Regions from separate parts of the Kitasatospora cystarginea genome, predicted to be linked through region 1. Evidence: predicted binding sites of a transcription regulator. Region 1 holds the regulator's gene; the other holds the start of a gene.
What was found. Region 1 encodes HrcA, which represses chaperone genes, less so after heat shock. Its sites were predicted from a motif close to TTNGCACTCNGNNNNNCNGAGTGCNAA; they were not measured.
Positions count from the first base shown of each region.

Region 2: a site for HrcA is predicted at 4,116-4,142, ahead of ABD369_RS32335 (FmdB family zinc ribbon protein). Genes of this name have one in related genera too.

Region 1 is NZ_BAAATR010000022.1:117,173-124,405, forward strand. It holds gene pspAB (PspA-associated protein PspAB) at 1-265, opposite strand, end outside; gene htpX (zinc metalloprotease HtpX) at 292-1,215, opposite strand; gene hrcA (heat-inducible transcriptional repressor HrcA) at 1,504-2,517, shown strand; gene dnaJ (molecular chaperone DnaJ) at 2,589-3,731, shown strand; gene ABD369_RS23540 (16S rRNA (uracil(1498)-N(3))-methyltransferase) at 3,865-4,614, shown strand; gene ABD369_RS23545 (S41 family peptidase) at 4,884-7,233, shown strand, end outside.
Region 2 is NZ_BAAATR010000041.1:7,231-14,463, forward strand. It holds gene murJ (murein biosynthesis integral membrane protein MurJ) at 1-436, opposite strand, end outside; gene ABD369_RS32315 (phosphatase PAP2 family protein) at 826-1,632, opposite strand; gene ABD369_RS32320 (sigma-70 family RNA polymerase sigma factor) at 2,009-2,980, shown strand; gene ABD369_RS32325 (hypothetical protein) at 3,096-3,275, shown strand; gene ABD369_RS32330 (hypothetical protein) at 3,313-3,636, opposite strand; gene ABD369_RS32335 (FmdB family zinc ribbon protein) at 3,814-4,104, opposite strand; gene ABD369_RS32340 (MFS transporter) at 4,243-5,532, opposite strand; gene ABD369_RS32345 (potassium/proton antiporter) at 5,829-7,233, opposite strand, start outside.

The DNA of each region.
Region 1 (7,233 bases):
GCCAGGAGTAGCCGTAGGAGTCCCGGCTGGCCTCGACCGGAGTGCCGCCGCGCTCGGTGTCGGCGTCCAGCAGCGCCCGGACCTGGCGCTGCACCTCGCCGAACACACCGCCCTCCACGGCGGCGAAGCAGACCGAGCCGAGGCCGGTCGGCCGGAAGGAGGCCGCGGCCTCCAGGGTGAGGGCCGCCGAGGGCACGGCGAACAGTTGGTCGAGATCGGGCTTGACCGGCTTGGTGCGGCCGAAGAGGGCGTCCAGGAATCCCACGGTGGTCCCCTTGTGCGAGGTGGCGGTCAGTGGCCGAGCTGGGCGGAGATCCTGGCGAGTTGGGCGAGCCGCTGCTCCAGCGTCGGGTGGGTGGACATCAGCTGGCTCGCGGTCTCCCGGGCGCTGAGCGCGGGCGCGAAGTAGAAGGCGTTGTAGGGCTGCGCCTGGCGCAGGTCCTTGCTGGGGATGGCCGCGATCTGGCCGGTCACCTTGGTGAGTGCCGAGGCCAGCGCGCTCGGCCGGCCGGTGAGCTGGGCGGCGGCCCGGTCGGCGGCCAGCTCGCGGTAGCGCGAGAGCAGCCGGGTGAGCAGGAAGCTGATCGCGTACACCAGCATGCTGACCAGCGGGATGACCAGCATGGCGATGGCCGCGTTGCTGTCGTTGTTGTTCCGGTTGCCGCCGCCGAGGAAGCCGCCGTACAGCGCGATCCGGGTCATCATCCCGGCCAGCACGCCGAGGAAACCGGCGATCGTCATCACCGCGACGTCCCGGTGCGCGACGTGCGAGAGCTCGTGGGCGAGAACGCCCTCCAGCTCCTCCGGCTCCAGTCGGCGCAGCAGGCCGGTGGTCACGCAGACCACCGCGTTCTGCGGGTTGCGGCCGGTGGCGAAGGCGTTGGGCATGTCGTTGTCGGCGACCGCCACCCTGGGTTTGGGCATGTCGGCCATGGCGCAGAGCCGGTCGATGGTGCCGTGCAGCTGCGGGTACTGCTCGGGGCTCACCGGCCGGGCACCCATCGCCCGCTCGGTGATCTTGTCGCTGAACCAGAACTGGGCCACGAAGAGTCCGCCGGAGATCAGCACGATCAGCGGCCACGCCCCGCGCAGCAGGACGATCAGTACGCCCGTGAAGCCCACGTACAGCAGGCCGATGAGGAACATGGTGATGACCATCCGCCCGGTCAGACCACGATCGGGTGCGAAGCGGGAGTGCTGGGATGAAGCCGACATCTCTGCTCCTTCGTTACATCGCTCGCCTTCGATGCTGCCACTCCGGGCGCCCCGGGGCACCGACTTCGTACCCCGGATCCGACAAGGATCACCGGGGCGGCCCGTTCCTGCCGTCGGACCCGGGCCGTACACTGGCAAGTACGGTTCTGGCACTCTGCCTTCCAGAGTGCCAAGAGGCCGGTCGGCCAAGGGATTCAACGGACGAAGACGGAGGTGCGTGCCGTGTACAGCGAGCGCAGTGCTGACGAGCGCAAGCCGGACGCGCGCCGGCTGGAGTCCCGTCGTCCGCTGGACGAGCGCAAGCTGGCGGTACTGCGCGCGATCGTCCAGGACTACGTGGGCACCGAGGAGCCGGTCGGCTCCAAGGCCCTGGTCGAGCGGCACAGTCTCGGGGTCTCACCGGCCACCGTGCGCAACGACATGGCGGCGCTGGAGGAGGACGGTTACATCCACCAGCCGCACACCAGTGCCGGGCGGATCCCGACCGACAAGGGCTACCGCCTGTTCGTCGACAGGCTGGCCGAGGTCAAGCCGATGAGTGCGCCGGAGCGTCGGGCGATCCGCCACTTCCTGGACGGCGCGGTCGACCTGGACGACGTGGTGGCCCGCACGGTCCGCCTGCTGGCGCAGCTGACCAGGCAGGTCGCGGTGGTCCAGTACCCCTCGCTCAGCCGGTCCACGGTGCGGCACATCGAGCTGGTGGCGCTGGCTCCGGCGAAGGTGATGCTGGTGCTGATCACCAACACCGGCCGGGTCGAGCAGCGGCTGGTGGACTGCCCCGGCGCGGTCGGCGAGAACGTGCTGGCCGATCTGCGGTCCAGACTCAACGCCGGCGCGGTCGGCCGCCCGCTGCCCGAGGTGCCCGGCGCGCTGGAGGAACTCCCGGCGGCCTTCGAGCCGTCGGACCGGCCGACGGTCAGTGTGGTGCTCGCCACGTTGTTCGAGACGCTGGCCGAGCAGAACGAGGAGCGGATCATGCTGGCCGGTACGGCCAATCTGACCCGCTTCGGACATGACTTCCCGCTCACCATCCAGCCGGTGCTGGAGGCACTGGAAGAACAGGTGGTCCTGCTCCGCCTGTTGGGTGAGACGGCGGACGCCGGGATGACGGTCCGGATCGGTCACGAGAACGAGTACGAGGGGCTCAATTCCACCTCGATCGTCTCGGTCGGTTACGGTTCCGGCGACCAGAGTGTGGCAAAACTCGGGGTGATCGGTCCGACCCGGATGGACTATCCGGGCACAATGGGGGCGGTGCGAGCGGTGGCCCGGTACGTGGGTCAGATCCTGGCCGAGTCGTAGCACAGGCCGCTGGTTGAACCGGCGGCGACCAGTCGCAAGCACTTCTACAGGCGGAACAAGCGGAGCATTTGGTGGCCACGGACTACTACGCGGTACTCGGCGTCCGACGGGATGCGGGGCAGGACGAGATCAAGAAGGCGTTCCGGCGCCTGGCACGCGAACTGCACCCGGACGTCAACCCGGACCCGAAGACGCAGGAGCGGTTCAAGGAGATCAACGCCGCTTACGAGGTGCTCTCCGACCCGCAGAAGCGGCAGGTGTACGACCTCGGCGGAGACCCGCTGTCGCCCAACGGCGGCGGTGGCGCGGGCGGCTTCGGCGCCGGCGCGGCGGGCTTCGGCTTCTCCGACATCATGGACGCCTTCTTCGGCGCCGCCTCCGGCCAGCGCGGCCCGCGCTCGCGGACCCGGCGCGGTCAGGACGCGATGATCCGTCTGGAGATCACCCTGGAGGAGGCCGCCTTCGGCACCACCAAGGAACTCCAGGTCGACACCGCCGTGACCTGCACCACCTGTTCCGGCGAGGGTGCCGCACCCGGCACCTCCGCGCAGACCTGCGACATGTGCCGCGGCAAGGGCGAGGTCTCCCAGGTCACCCGGTCCTTCCTGGGTCAGGTCATGACCTCCCGTCCCTGCCCGCAGTGCCAGGGCTTCGGCACCGTCGTGCCGACCCCGTGCCCCGAGTGCGCCGGCGACGGCCGGGTGCGCGCCCGCCGTACCCTCACCGTCAAGATCCCGGCAGGTGTGGACAACGGCACCCGGATCCAGCTGGCCGGCGAGGGCGAGGTCGGCCCCGGCGGCGGCCCGGCCGGCGACCTCTACGTCGAGATCGCCGAGACCAGCCACGCGGTCTTCCAGCGGCGCGGCGACGACCTGCACTGCACCGTCACCATCCCGATGACGGCCGCGGCGCTCGGCACCCAGGTGCCGCTGCAGACCCTGGACGGCCTGGAGGAGGTGGACATCCGCCCCGGCACCCAGTCCGGCCAGTCGATCCCGCTGCACGGCCGCGGTGTGACGCATCTGCGCGGCGGCGGCCGAGGCGACCTGATAGTGCACGTCGAGGTGCAGACGCCCGGCAAGCTCGACGCCGAGCAGGAGGAGCTGCTGCGGCGGCTCGCGGCGCTGCGCGGCGAGGAGCGTCCGTCCGGGCAGTTCGCGCCGGGCCAGCAGGGGCTGTTCTCGCGGCTGAAGGACGCCTTCAACGGACGCTGAGGCTCCGGGCCCTGGTCCGGTGAAGCCTTTCGAGCCGCTTTTGAGCCGCTGAGCTTCCGGGCGCCCGGTGACTCCCCGAGGGTCGCCGGGCGTCGCTGTGTCGCTACTCGATGAGATTGTTTGGGGAAATGCCATGACCGCGCCCGTGTTCGTCGTCGAGACCGACCGGCTGGCCACGGCCGCGCCCGGAGCGGTGATCTGGGTGGACGGGCCCGAGGGGCGGCACGCCGTCGCCGTGAAGCGACTGGAGGCCGGGGAGGCGGTGACCCTCGCGGACGGGCTCGGGCTCGGCGTGGACGGCACGGTCGCCGCGGTACACGGCAAGGACGTGCTGGAGGTCACCGTCGAGGCGGTGCGGCGGGAGGCCGAGCCGGCGCCCAGGATCGTGGTCGTGCAGGCGCTGCCCAAGGGCGACCGGGGTGAACTCGCCGTCGAGACCATGACCGAGGTCGGCGTGGACGTGGTCGTCCCGTGGGCCGCCGCCCGCTGCATCACCCAGTGGAAGGGCGACCGGGGGGCCAAGGCCCTCGCCAAGTGGCGGGCCACCGCGCGGGAGGCCGGGAAGCAGTCGCGGCGGCTGCGGTTCCCCGAGGTGCGCGAGCTGGTGACGACGCGTCAACTCGCGCCGTTGCTCGCCCAGGCGGCCTTCGCGGCGGTGCTGCACGAGGAGGGTGCCGAGCCGCTGGCCAGCACGGAACTTCCGGCGAGCGGGGACATCGTGCTGGTCGTCGGGCCCGAGGGCGGGGTGTCGCCGGACGAGCTGGCCGCCTTCGCGCAGGCGGGGGCGAAGCCGTACCGGCTGGGCCCCTCGGTGCTGCGGACGTCCACCGCGGGCGTGGCGGCGGGGGCGCTCCTGCTCGGGCGTACCGGCCGCTGGGGCTGAGGCTCGGCCAGGGGCGTCGCGTGGACCGGCGGACGGCCGCCGCCGGTCGGGACTCGGGGTGGCCCGGTTGGGCGTTCGGCTTCACGCCGTTCACCGCGCTGACGGGCCACCGTCCGCCCCGCGAGCCAGGGCGCGGCTGAACTGCCTTGCGGTGCGTGCGCTCCCCCGCGCCCGTGGCGGTGCACCACCCGCGCCCCATGGACAACTCCCCGGCCGCCTTTGGGAGAAACCCGTCACGCGAGGTCAAGGGCGTGCGTAGGGTGGCGCCCGTGACCGATGTTCAGCACACCTCAGCCGGCGCCTATCTGCGCCATCCGCACCTGCACGGGGACCTCGTGACCTTCGTGGCCGAGGACGACATCTGGCTCGCGCCGATCGGCGGTGGTCGGGCCTGGCGGCTGACGGCCGATCAGGCACCCGTCAGCCACCCCAGGTTCTCGCCGGACGGGCGGCACATCGCCTGGACCTCGACCCGGGACGGTGCGCCCGAGATCCATGTCGCACCCGCCGCGGGCGGCCCCGCCCGCCGGCTGACCTACTGGGGCAGCGCCCAGACGATGCTGTGCGGCTGGACCGAGGACGGCCGACCGGTCGCGATCACCAGCGCGGGCCAGGCGACCTTGCGCCGCACCTGGGCGTTCGCGATCCCGCTGGACGGTGGCGAGCCCGTCCGGCTGCCGTACGGGCCGATCGGCGGGTTGGCCTTCGAACCCGGCGGCGGGCGGACGCTGCTCGCCAGCCCGACCAACCGCGAACCCGCCTGGTGGAAGCGCTACCGGGGCGGCCGGACGGGCAAGTTGTGGATCGGCGACCGGGAGTTCGTCCGGGTGCACGAGGACCTGGACGGCAACATCCACTCCCCGCTCTGGGCGGGCGGCCGGATCGCCTTCCTGTCCGACCACGAGGGCGTCGCGCAGCTGTACTCCAGCCTGCCGGACGGCAGCGGCCTGCGCCGGCACAGCGACGGCGAGTTCTACGCCCGCAACGCCGCCACCGACGGGACCAGGATCGTCTGGCACAGTGCCGGTGACGTGTGGCTCCTGGACGACCTGGGCGGCGCCGAGCCGCGTCGGCTGGAGATCGCACTGGCCGGTCCGCGCGCCGGCCGCACTCCGCATCCGACCCCGGCCGTCGGGCAGTTGGAGACCGTCGCCCCGGACCGCACCGGCCGGGCCAGCGCAGTGGTGGTGCGCGGCAGCGTGCACTGGCTGACGCACCGCCAGGGACCGTCCCGGGTGCTGGCCGAGACGCCGGGGGTGCGGGCCAGGCTGGTCCGGGTGGTACCCGTTGCGGACGGCACGCAGGGCGCGCTCTGGGTGACGGACGCCGAGGGCGACGACGCGCTGGAGCTCGCTCCCGCCGTGCTGGGCACCGAGCGCCGCCGGCTGGCCCCGGGGCAACTCGGCCGGGTCCGCGATCTGGCCGTCTCGCCGGACGGCCGGCAGGCCGCCGTCGCCTCGCACGACGGCCGGCTGCTGCTGGTCGCCCTGGCCGACGGCGGCGTGCACCAGCTGGTCCGCAGCGCTCAGGGCGAGGTCTGCGACCTGGCCTTCTCCCCGGACTCGCGCTGGCTGACCTGGTCCCAGCCGGTCCAGGACGACGGCTCGCTGCGGCAGATCATGCTGGCCGACCTGACGGACCGCACGGTCAGCGAGGCCACCCAGCCCCGCTTCATCGACTACTCGCCGGTCTTCACCCCGGACGGCAAGTACCTGGTCTTCCTCTCGGTGCGCAACTTCGACCCGGTCTACGACGCGCACATCTTCGACCTGTCCTTCCCGCACGGCACCCGTCCCTACCTGATCACGCTGGCCGCGGACACCCCGTCGCCGTTCGGCCCGCAGCGCGCCGGACGGCCGCTCGCCGGTGAGGAGGAGCCCAAGGAGGCAAAGAAGGACGGCACCGAGGAGGGCGCCGAATCCGCCCCGGTCACCCGGGTCGACCCGGAGGGCATCGCCGACCGGATCGTCCCGTTCCCGGTCGAGGGCGGCAGCTTCGGCAGTCTGCGGGCGGCCAAGGACGGCGTGCTGTGGACCAGGCAGCCGCTGCTCGGCAACCTCGGCGACAACGCCGCCTCGCCGGAGGACGACCAGCCGCGCGCGGCGCTGGAGCGCTTCGACTTCGCGAAGCTGCAGACCTCGCAGCTGGTCGCCGAGGTGGACGGCTTCGCGGTGAGCGGCGACGGCACCCGGGCCGCCGTGTTCGACCGGGGCGGTCTGCGGATCGTCCCGGCCGGCCACCGCGCCGGTGAGGACGAGGACCTGGATGTGGACCTCGACCGGGTCCGGGTCACCGTCGACCCGGCCGCCGAGTGGCGCCAGATGTTCGACGAGAACGGCCGGCTGATGCGCGACAACTTCTGGCGCGCGGACCTGGGCGGCCACGACTGGGCCGGGACGCTGGCGCGCTACCGGCCGCTGGTGGACCGCTGCGGTTCGCACGACGACCTGGTCGACCTGCTCTGGGAGACCGTGGGCGAACTGGGCACCTCGCACGCGTACGTGCTTCCGTACGAGCGGGGCGCCCAGGCCGCCCACCGGCAGGGACTGCTCGGCGCGGACCTGGTCAAGGACGGCGACCTGTGGCGGGTCGAGCGGATCCTGCCGGGCGAGTCCTCGG
Region 2 (7,233 bases), on a different contig from region 1:
ACTCGGGGACGAAGACCGAGTTGAGCACACCGCCGATCAGCATCATGTAGACGGTGGTCGGCAGCAGGGTCGCCACGCCGTAGCCGTCGGCGAGCTGCTGGGTGCCCAGCGCGGCGGCGATGACGCCGGCCCGCACGAAGCCCAGCGCGCGCGAGGTGAGCGAGCCCAGAGCCATGATCAGCCCGTTGCGGGCGGCGGAGGACTCCTTGCCCTCCGGCGCCTTCTCGGCCTCCGCCGGGGGCTGCTCCACCGGCTGGCGCGGCGGCGGCAGCTGGGTGCCCAGCTGCATGGTCGGATGTGAGCCGTGCTGCTGTTGAGACACGGGTGGCAGGTACTGCTCGGGCGACATGAACTGCTCGTCAGTGATCTGACGCAGCGGCATGGTGGGCGGGTCGCCGTACGAGCCGGAGGGCTCGCCCGTCGTGTGCATGGTCATCGGACCCCCGTCACTCGGTGCCTGGGCAGTGCGCGGTCACGGGGCTTCCGCAGACCGCTGTCCGGCGGTCCCTTGGTGTACGGAGCCGGTACTGCCTCGTACGACCGGCTCGGTCCGCGCCGTCGTGCTTGGTTCCCCCGGGCTGGGCGCGGGTGCACCCAGCCGGAGAAGTCTGCCTTAACTCGGTACCCGATGGGGAGCGGTGTGCCGCGTGCCCGAGATCTCCCAGTGGCACTGATTGGCCCGTATTCCGAACGAACCCGGCGGAAGTCGGTCCCTAATGACCGGATTTGCAGCGGTTTTTCCCGGCTCTGATGCGAGGGACTTCGGCGGGCGCGGCACTCTACCGATTCCTCCCCGAAGGTCACCCCAATGAGATGTGACCTTTCTCACTGACTGTCAGGAGTGGCGGCGGATCCACTTTCGCGACGGGTTCCGGCCCCCGCTCCGGAGGCCAGGACGCGCTGCACCCTCGGCCTGGTCCGCCAGTCGACCCGGCGCACGTCCCGGCTCAGTGCACGGGGCCGCCACAGCTCGACCGCGACCGTCACCCCGCCGACCACCAGGCCCGCCGTCAGCCATCCGGCCAGGACGTCGCTGGGCCAGTGCACGCCGAGGGCGATCCTGGTCCAGCCGATGGTCAGGACGGCGAGTGCGGCGATGGTGCAGGCGACCGCCCGTCCGGCCCGGTTGGCGTGCGGCCAGACCAGGATCACCAGGGCGGCGGCGGTGATAGCCGAGGCCATCGCGTGCCCGGAGGGGAAGGCCGCACCCGTGGCGGACGAGACCGGGTCGACGAAGTGTGGCCGGGCGCGGCCGACCAGCGCCTTGCCACCCCAGTTGGCCAGCCAGCCGAGCAGGATCTGGGCCGCCGCCCAGCCAGCCAGGATCCGCGCGCCGATCGCCCAGAGCCAGACCGCCGTCACGCCCAGCAGGGCACGGGTGACGGTCGGGCCGCCGAGGTCGGAGACCATCTGCATGGATGCCGTCCAGGCGGTGTGGTCGCGGGCGTAGTCGTGTAGCGAATCCACCCAGTCGCGATCCAGCCGGGCCAGCGGGCCCCAGTGGCTCTCCACCAGGGCCAGGAGCAACCCCAGGAGGGCGGCGCAGCCGAGAGTCAGCGCTGCGGACTCGATCAATCGGCCACGGCGGTGCCGTGCGGTGGCGGCGGTGGCGCCGTCGATGGACAGGTGCATGGCTGACACCTTCCCAGGGGTCGAGATGGCCCCGCACCGTACCGATAGCAATTTTGCATCTTTTGTGAGGAGAAGCTGCGGATGTCGGATCTCGTTCGTTGATCCGGTGGACGGGGTGATTGCCGACACTGTCCGCACCTGCTCGATCGCATAATGTGCGCGATCATGGGCCAGATTGCGCAGGATACTGCATCGCGCGAAGAATCTGGGCTAGTTGGGAATGTTGTCCGAAATCTGTGCGTTGGATCGTTACGTGTGAGCCTTCAGGGGCCCGCATCTCTTTGCCTTCATCTCTCTGCCTCCTCTCTTCGGCCCTAGCTCGCCCCGTCGGGGGTGAAGACCAAGGCAGACCGGCACCAGCAGCAAGGGAGCAAGCATGGCCACTCGTGCCGTCGTTCGCGGCAGTGCCGACCACCCTCGTTCGGCTCGCCCGAACAACCTTGAGGCCGACCGCGACCTTGTCGGCATGTACCTCGACGAGATCGCCCGGACGCCACTGCTCGATGCCGCCGAGGAGGTCGAGCTCTCGCTGCGCATCGAGGCGGGTGTCTACGCCCAGCACCTGCTGGACGAGGACGCCATTCCCGAGAGCACCACGCGCAAGGAGCTGGAGGCGATAGCCGACGACGCCGAGCGCGCGAAGGACGTCTTCATCCGCTCGAACCTCCGCCTGGTGGTCGCGGTCGCCCGGCGGTACCCCCGCAGCGGCCTGCCCCTGCTCGACCTGATCCAGGAGGGCAACGCCGGCCTGGTCCGAGCGGTCGAGAAGTTCGACTACGCGAAGGGGTTCAAGTTCTCCACCTACGCGACCTGGTGGATCCGCCAGGCGATCACCCGCTCGATCGCCGACCAGTCGCGCACCATCCGGCTGCCCGTGCATCTGGTCGAGGAGCTCGGCCGGATCCGCCGGGTGCAGCGTGAAAAGGCCAAGGAGCTGGGCCGTGAGCCCGAGCCCGCCGAGATCGCGGCCGAACTCGACACCACCGAGGACCGGATCAAGGACGTGCTCGACTGGGCCCGTGACCCGGTCAGCCTCAACATGTCCGTGGACGACGAGGGCGAGACCCAGTTCGGTGACCTGGTCGAGGACACCGGCGCGGTCTCCCCGGAGGACGCCGTGATGGTCATGCTCCGCCGCGAGGAGCTGGACGACCTGATCGGCCGGCTCGACGACCGGACGGCCTCCATCATCCGCTCCCGGTACGGAATGGAGGACGGCCGCGAGCGCACGCTGACGGAGGTGGGCAAGCAGCACGGACTCACCCGGGAGCGAATCCGCCAGATCGAGAAGCACGCGCTCGCCGAGCTGAAGAAGATCGCCGACCACGCGGGCTTCGAGGCAGCCTGACACCCGGTTCTCCCGGGGCCCCGGTCCGGTGCCGGCCGGACCGGGGCCCCGCTGTCCGAAGCCGCTGCTGCCGTGCCGCCTACGCTGGATGCAGTTGACAAGGATCGGAGCAGAGATGGCCGAGCAGGAAGAACCGACCCGGCCGAAGGCGAAGCTGGTCTTCGGCGACCCGCTGGACCGCCAGACGGGGGACGATACCGACCGGGGCTGGGGCGAGCGCCCGGAGTCGGGGGAGAGCGGCGGGCGCGGCCTGGACTGGTATCTGAGCCAGCGGCCGCCGCACCACGGTGACTGACCGCTGACCGAGGCCCCGCGCCGGGGCTGCGCGGATCTCAGCCGTCGGGCGGCGCCGTTCCGGTGCAGCGCGGGGTGGCGGTCGGCCCGGCCGCTGCCGAGGCCGTCGAAGGGGCGGCGGGCGGCGGTGGGCCGGGCCGCAGCGGACCGGCGGTGATCGCGGTGGCGGCGGCCAGCAGCCCTGTCGCCAGCAGCCCGGGCCGGTGCCGGACGGCCTGCTGGAGCCGGTGTCGCCCCCCGCCCCCGCGCCGGATCGGTGGGAAGGGCGGAACGGTGCGCCGTGGTGGTACGGCCGAGGGTGCCGTGGCGGTCGTGGTGGCGGTCGGGTGGCAGTGCGGCTGGTTCGCCAGGTACGTCGTCATGCGCATCAGGGTGAGCGCACCGCACCTGCCGCGGAATGCCCCCTCGAATTCCTGTGGAAAACCCGGCCGTGTGGACAACTTCGTTCACCCGCAAGGCTGGTGCGGTCATACGAAAGGCCCGGGTTCGGAACCGAACCCGGGCCTTTCGTGCGGATGCCGCGGACGGCGGTGCCGGCGTCAGCTCGCGGTGCTGGTGCTCGCCGCCGGAGCCGGGGAGGCGGCCGGAGCCGACGAGGCGGACGACGAGGACGAGGCGGACGACGACGAGGAGCTCACCGAGCTGCTCGAGGAGGACCGGCTGTCGGTGCGGTAGAAGCCCGAGCCCTTGAAGACCACGCCGACGGCGGAGAAGACCTTGCGGAGCTTCCCCTGGCAGTCGGGGCACGTGGTCAGCGCCTCGTCGGTGAACTTCTGCACCGCCTCCAGGCCGTTGCCGCACTCGGTGCACTGGTACTGGTACGTGGGCACTTGTCTTCCTCCTGGCACTCTCGCCTGATGAGTGCTAACGACGGTCAATGATGCGGCATTCCGCTGGATCAGTCCAGCGACATCGGGTGTGAGATATCGCTGCCCCGGCCCGGTTCGGGCCGGGGCAGCGGACGCGTCTCAGCCCTTGGAAGCGCCGGCCAGTTGCACCTTGGCCCCGCCCTGCGCCGCGATGCGGCCGGGCCCGGCGGGAGTGTCCAGCAGCCGCCGCAGCGACACCAGTGCGACCAGGCCGATCCCGGCCCCGACGACCGGTACCACGAAGCCCGCCCTGGCACCGTGCGAGTCCACCAGTAGTCCGGCCACGATCGAACCCGCGGCCAGGCCGAGGCCGATCGCACCGGTCAGCCAGGTGAACGCCTCGGTCTTCGCGCCGGCCGAGACCAGCGTCTCAACCAGGGTGTAGCCGCTGATCAGGGTCGGTGCGATGGCCAGACCGCAGCACAGGCCGGCGATCGCCAGCGCGGTCAGGTTGGGCATCGCCCAGAGCGTCGAGCAGCCCAGGACCAGCAGCGTGTAGCTGCCGAGCATCCGCTGCCTGACCGAGCGGCGCCAGGCGATCATGCCGTACAGCACGCCGGCCAGCATGCTGCCGCCCGCGAAGATGCCGTACACCACGCCGTTGAGGCCGGGCTGGCCCTCGGCCCTGGCGAAGGCCGCCACCGTGACGGTCATGGCGCCGAAGACGGAGCCCACGCCCAGGAAGGAGCCCGCCAGTAGCCGGACACCGGGCGATGAGAGCGCCGAGGCCTGCTCGGCGCCGGGTACGGACGGGTGCGGAGCGGGCGCGGTGCCGCGCTGCGCGGCGAAGGCCAGGCCGCCGATCACGGTCAGCGCGGCCTCGGTGATCAGCGACACCGAGGGCGAGACCAGGGTGGCGATGCCGGTGGCCAGCACCGGTCCGATCGCGAAGGTGAACTCGTCGGTCACGGACTCGAAGGCGAACGCGGTGTTCAGCGTCTTGGGCGAGTCGGAGAGTCTGGTCACCCAGCGGGCCCGGACCATCGCGCCGATCTGCGGCACGCTGGCACCGGCCACGCCCGCGGAGACGAAGAGCGTCCAGGTCGGGGCGTGGCCCAGGGCCAGCGCGAGCAGCGCGCCCACCGAGACCGCGTGCACCGCGACGGTGGGCAGCAGCACGGCGGCCTGGCCGTACCGGTCGGAGAGCCGGCCGGTCTGGGGGCCGATCAGCGCCTGGGTCGCGGCGGCGAAGGCCACCACCAGGCCGGCCGTGCCGTACGAGCCGTAGGCGCTCTGGATGAGCAGGACGATGCCCGCGCTGAGCATCGCGTAGGGGAGTCGGGCCGCGAAGGCGGGGACCAGGAAGGTCCAGGCTCCGGGGGTGCGGAGCAGGGTGCCGTAGCCGACGCGGGTGGGAGTGGGCTCTGCGACCGTTCGGCGCGCCGTCACGGTCGGTCCTTCCTGCTGCCTGGTAGCACTCACCGGGCATGGGGCGGCCCGGTAGCGCCGAGAGTTGTCCTCTCGTGCGTTGACCGGGGTAGATACCGGGTCCACGCCGGCCGGGGGAATCGCGGAAGCGGGCCGGCAGAGGAGGGACCACGGCCGCCGAGCGGTCGCGCCAACTCTGCATCAGACAGATGTTGCGGATTTTCGGTGATCGAAACAGGTATGTCGGTCCATAGTACGCATTGCGGACCGGTTCCACGCGATCAATGCATGGTGAACAGCGTGGAAAAGGTAGGAATCTAGCGGCCGTGCAGCCAGCCGGCAAGCTTTCCGCCCCGGTCTACCGCCCGCAGCCTGCGCTCGGCGGCCTCGCTGACCTCCTCGGTGGTGACCACCAGGAGTTCGTCGCCGCCTCGCAGCACGGTGGCCTTGTCGGGCACGAAGCTGCTGTTGTCCCGGACCACCAGGGTGACCGCGGACCCGGCGGGCAGCCGCAGCTCGCCGACCTCGACGCCGGACATCTTCGACTCCGCGGCGAGCGCGACGGAGAGCAGCCGGCCGTGCAGGTGCTCCAGCGGCGCGGACTCGATGCCCAGGTCCTGGCCCATCGCACCCTCGGAGATCCGCAGGCCGCGGGCGACCAGCGGCAGGGTCGGGCCCTGGACCAGGGTGAAGACCACGACCAGGATGAAGACGATGTTGAAGACCTGCTGCGCCTGCGGCACCTCGGCCACCAGCGGGATGGTCGCCAGCACGATGGGCACCGCCCCGCGCAGTCCGGCCCAGCTCAGCAGGGCCTGCTCGCGCCAGGGCAGCCGGAACGGCGTCAGGGTGGCGAAGACCGAGGCCGGCCTGGCGACGAAGACCAGCACCGCGCCGATCACCAGCGCGGGGACGAACGCCGAGCCCATGGTCTCCGGGGTGCACAGCAGGCCGAGCACCACGAACATGCCGATCTGCCCGATCCAGGCCAGTCCGTCCGCGAAACCCCGGACGGCGGGGCCGTGCGGCAGTTTGGCGTTGCCGAGGATCACCGAGGCGGTGTAGACGGCCAGGAAGCCGGAGCCGTGCAGCAGTGAGCCGCCCGCGTAGGCCAGGACGGCCAGCGACATCACGGCGATCGGGTAGAGGCCGGAGGAGGGCAGCGCGACGTGCTTGACCGCGTACGCGCCCAGCTTGCCGACGACCAGGCCGACGACGGCGCCGATGGCCAGCTCGGCGACGATCGTGGCGACCAGTGCGTACCAGGAGTCCAGCGGCCCCGTGGTGGCGAAGGCGACCACCAGGATGACCACGGGGGCGTCGTTGAAGCCGGACTCGGCCTCCAGCAGACCGGTCAGCCGGGACGGCAGCGGCACCATCCGCAGCACCGAGAAGACCGCTGCGGCGTCGGTGGAGGAGACGATCGCGCCGAGCAGCATCGAGACCCGCCAGTCGAATCCGGCCAGCCAGTGCGCGCCGGCCGCGGTGACGAAGACGCTGACCGCCACGCCCAGGGTGGCCAGTACCGAGGCGGCCGGCAGGACCGGCTTTATCGCCTGCCAACTGGTCTTGAGGCCGCCCTCGGCGAGGATCACCACCAGGGCCGCGTAGCCGAGGACCTGGGTGAGTTCGGCGTTGTTGAAGGTGACTCCGAGGCCGTCCTGGCCCATGGCGACGCCGATGCCCAGGTAGATCAGCAGACTGGGCAGCCCTGATCGGGTC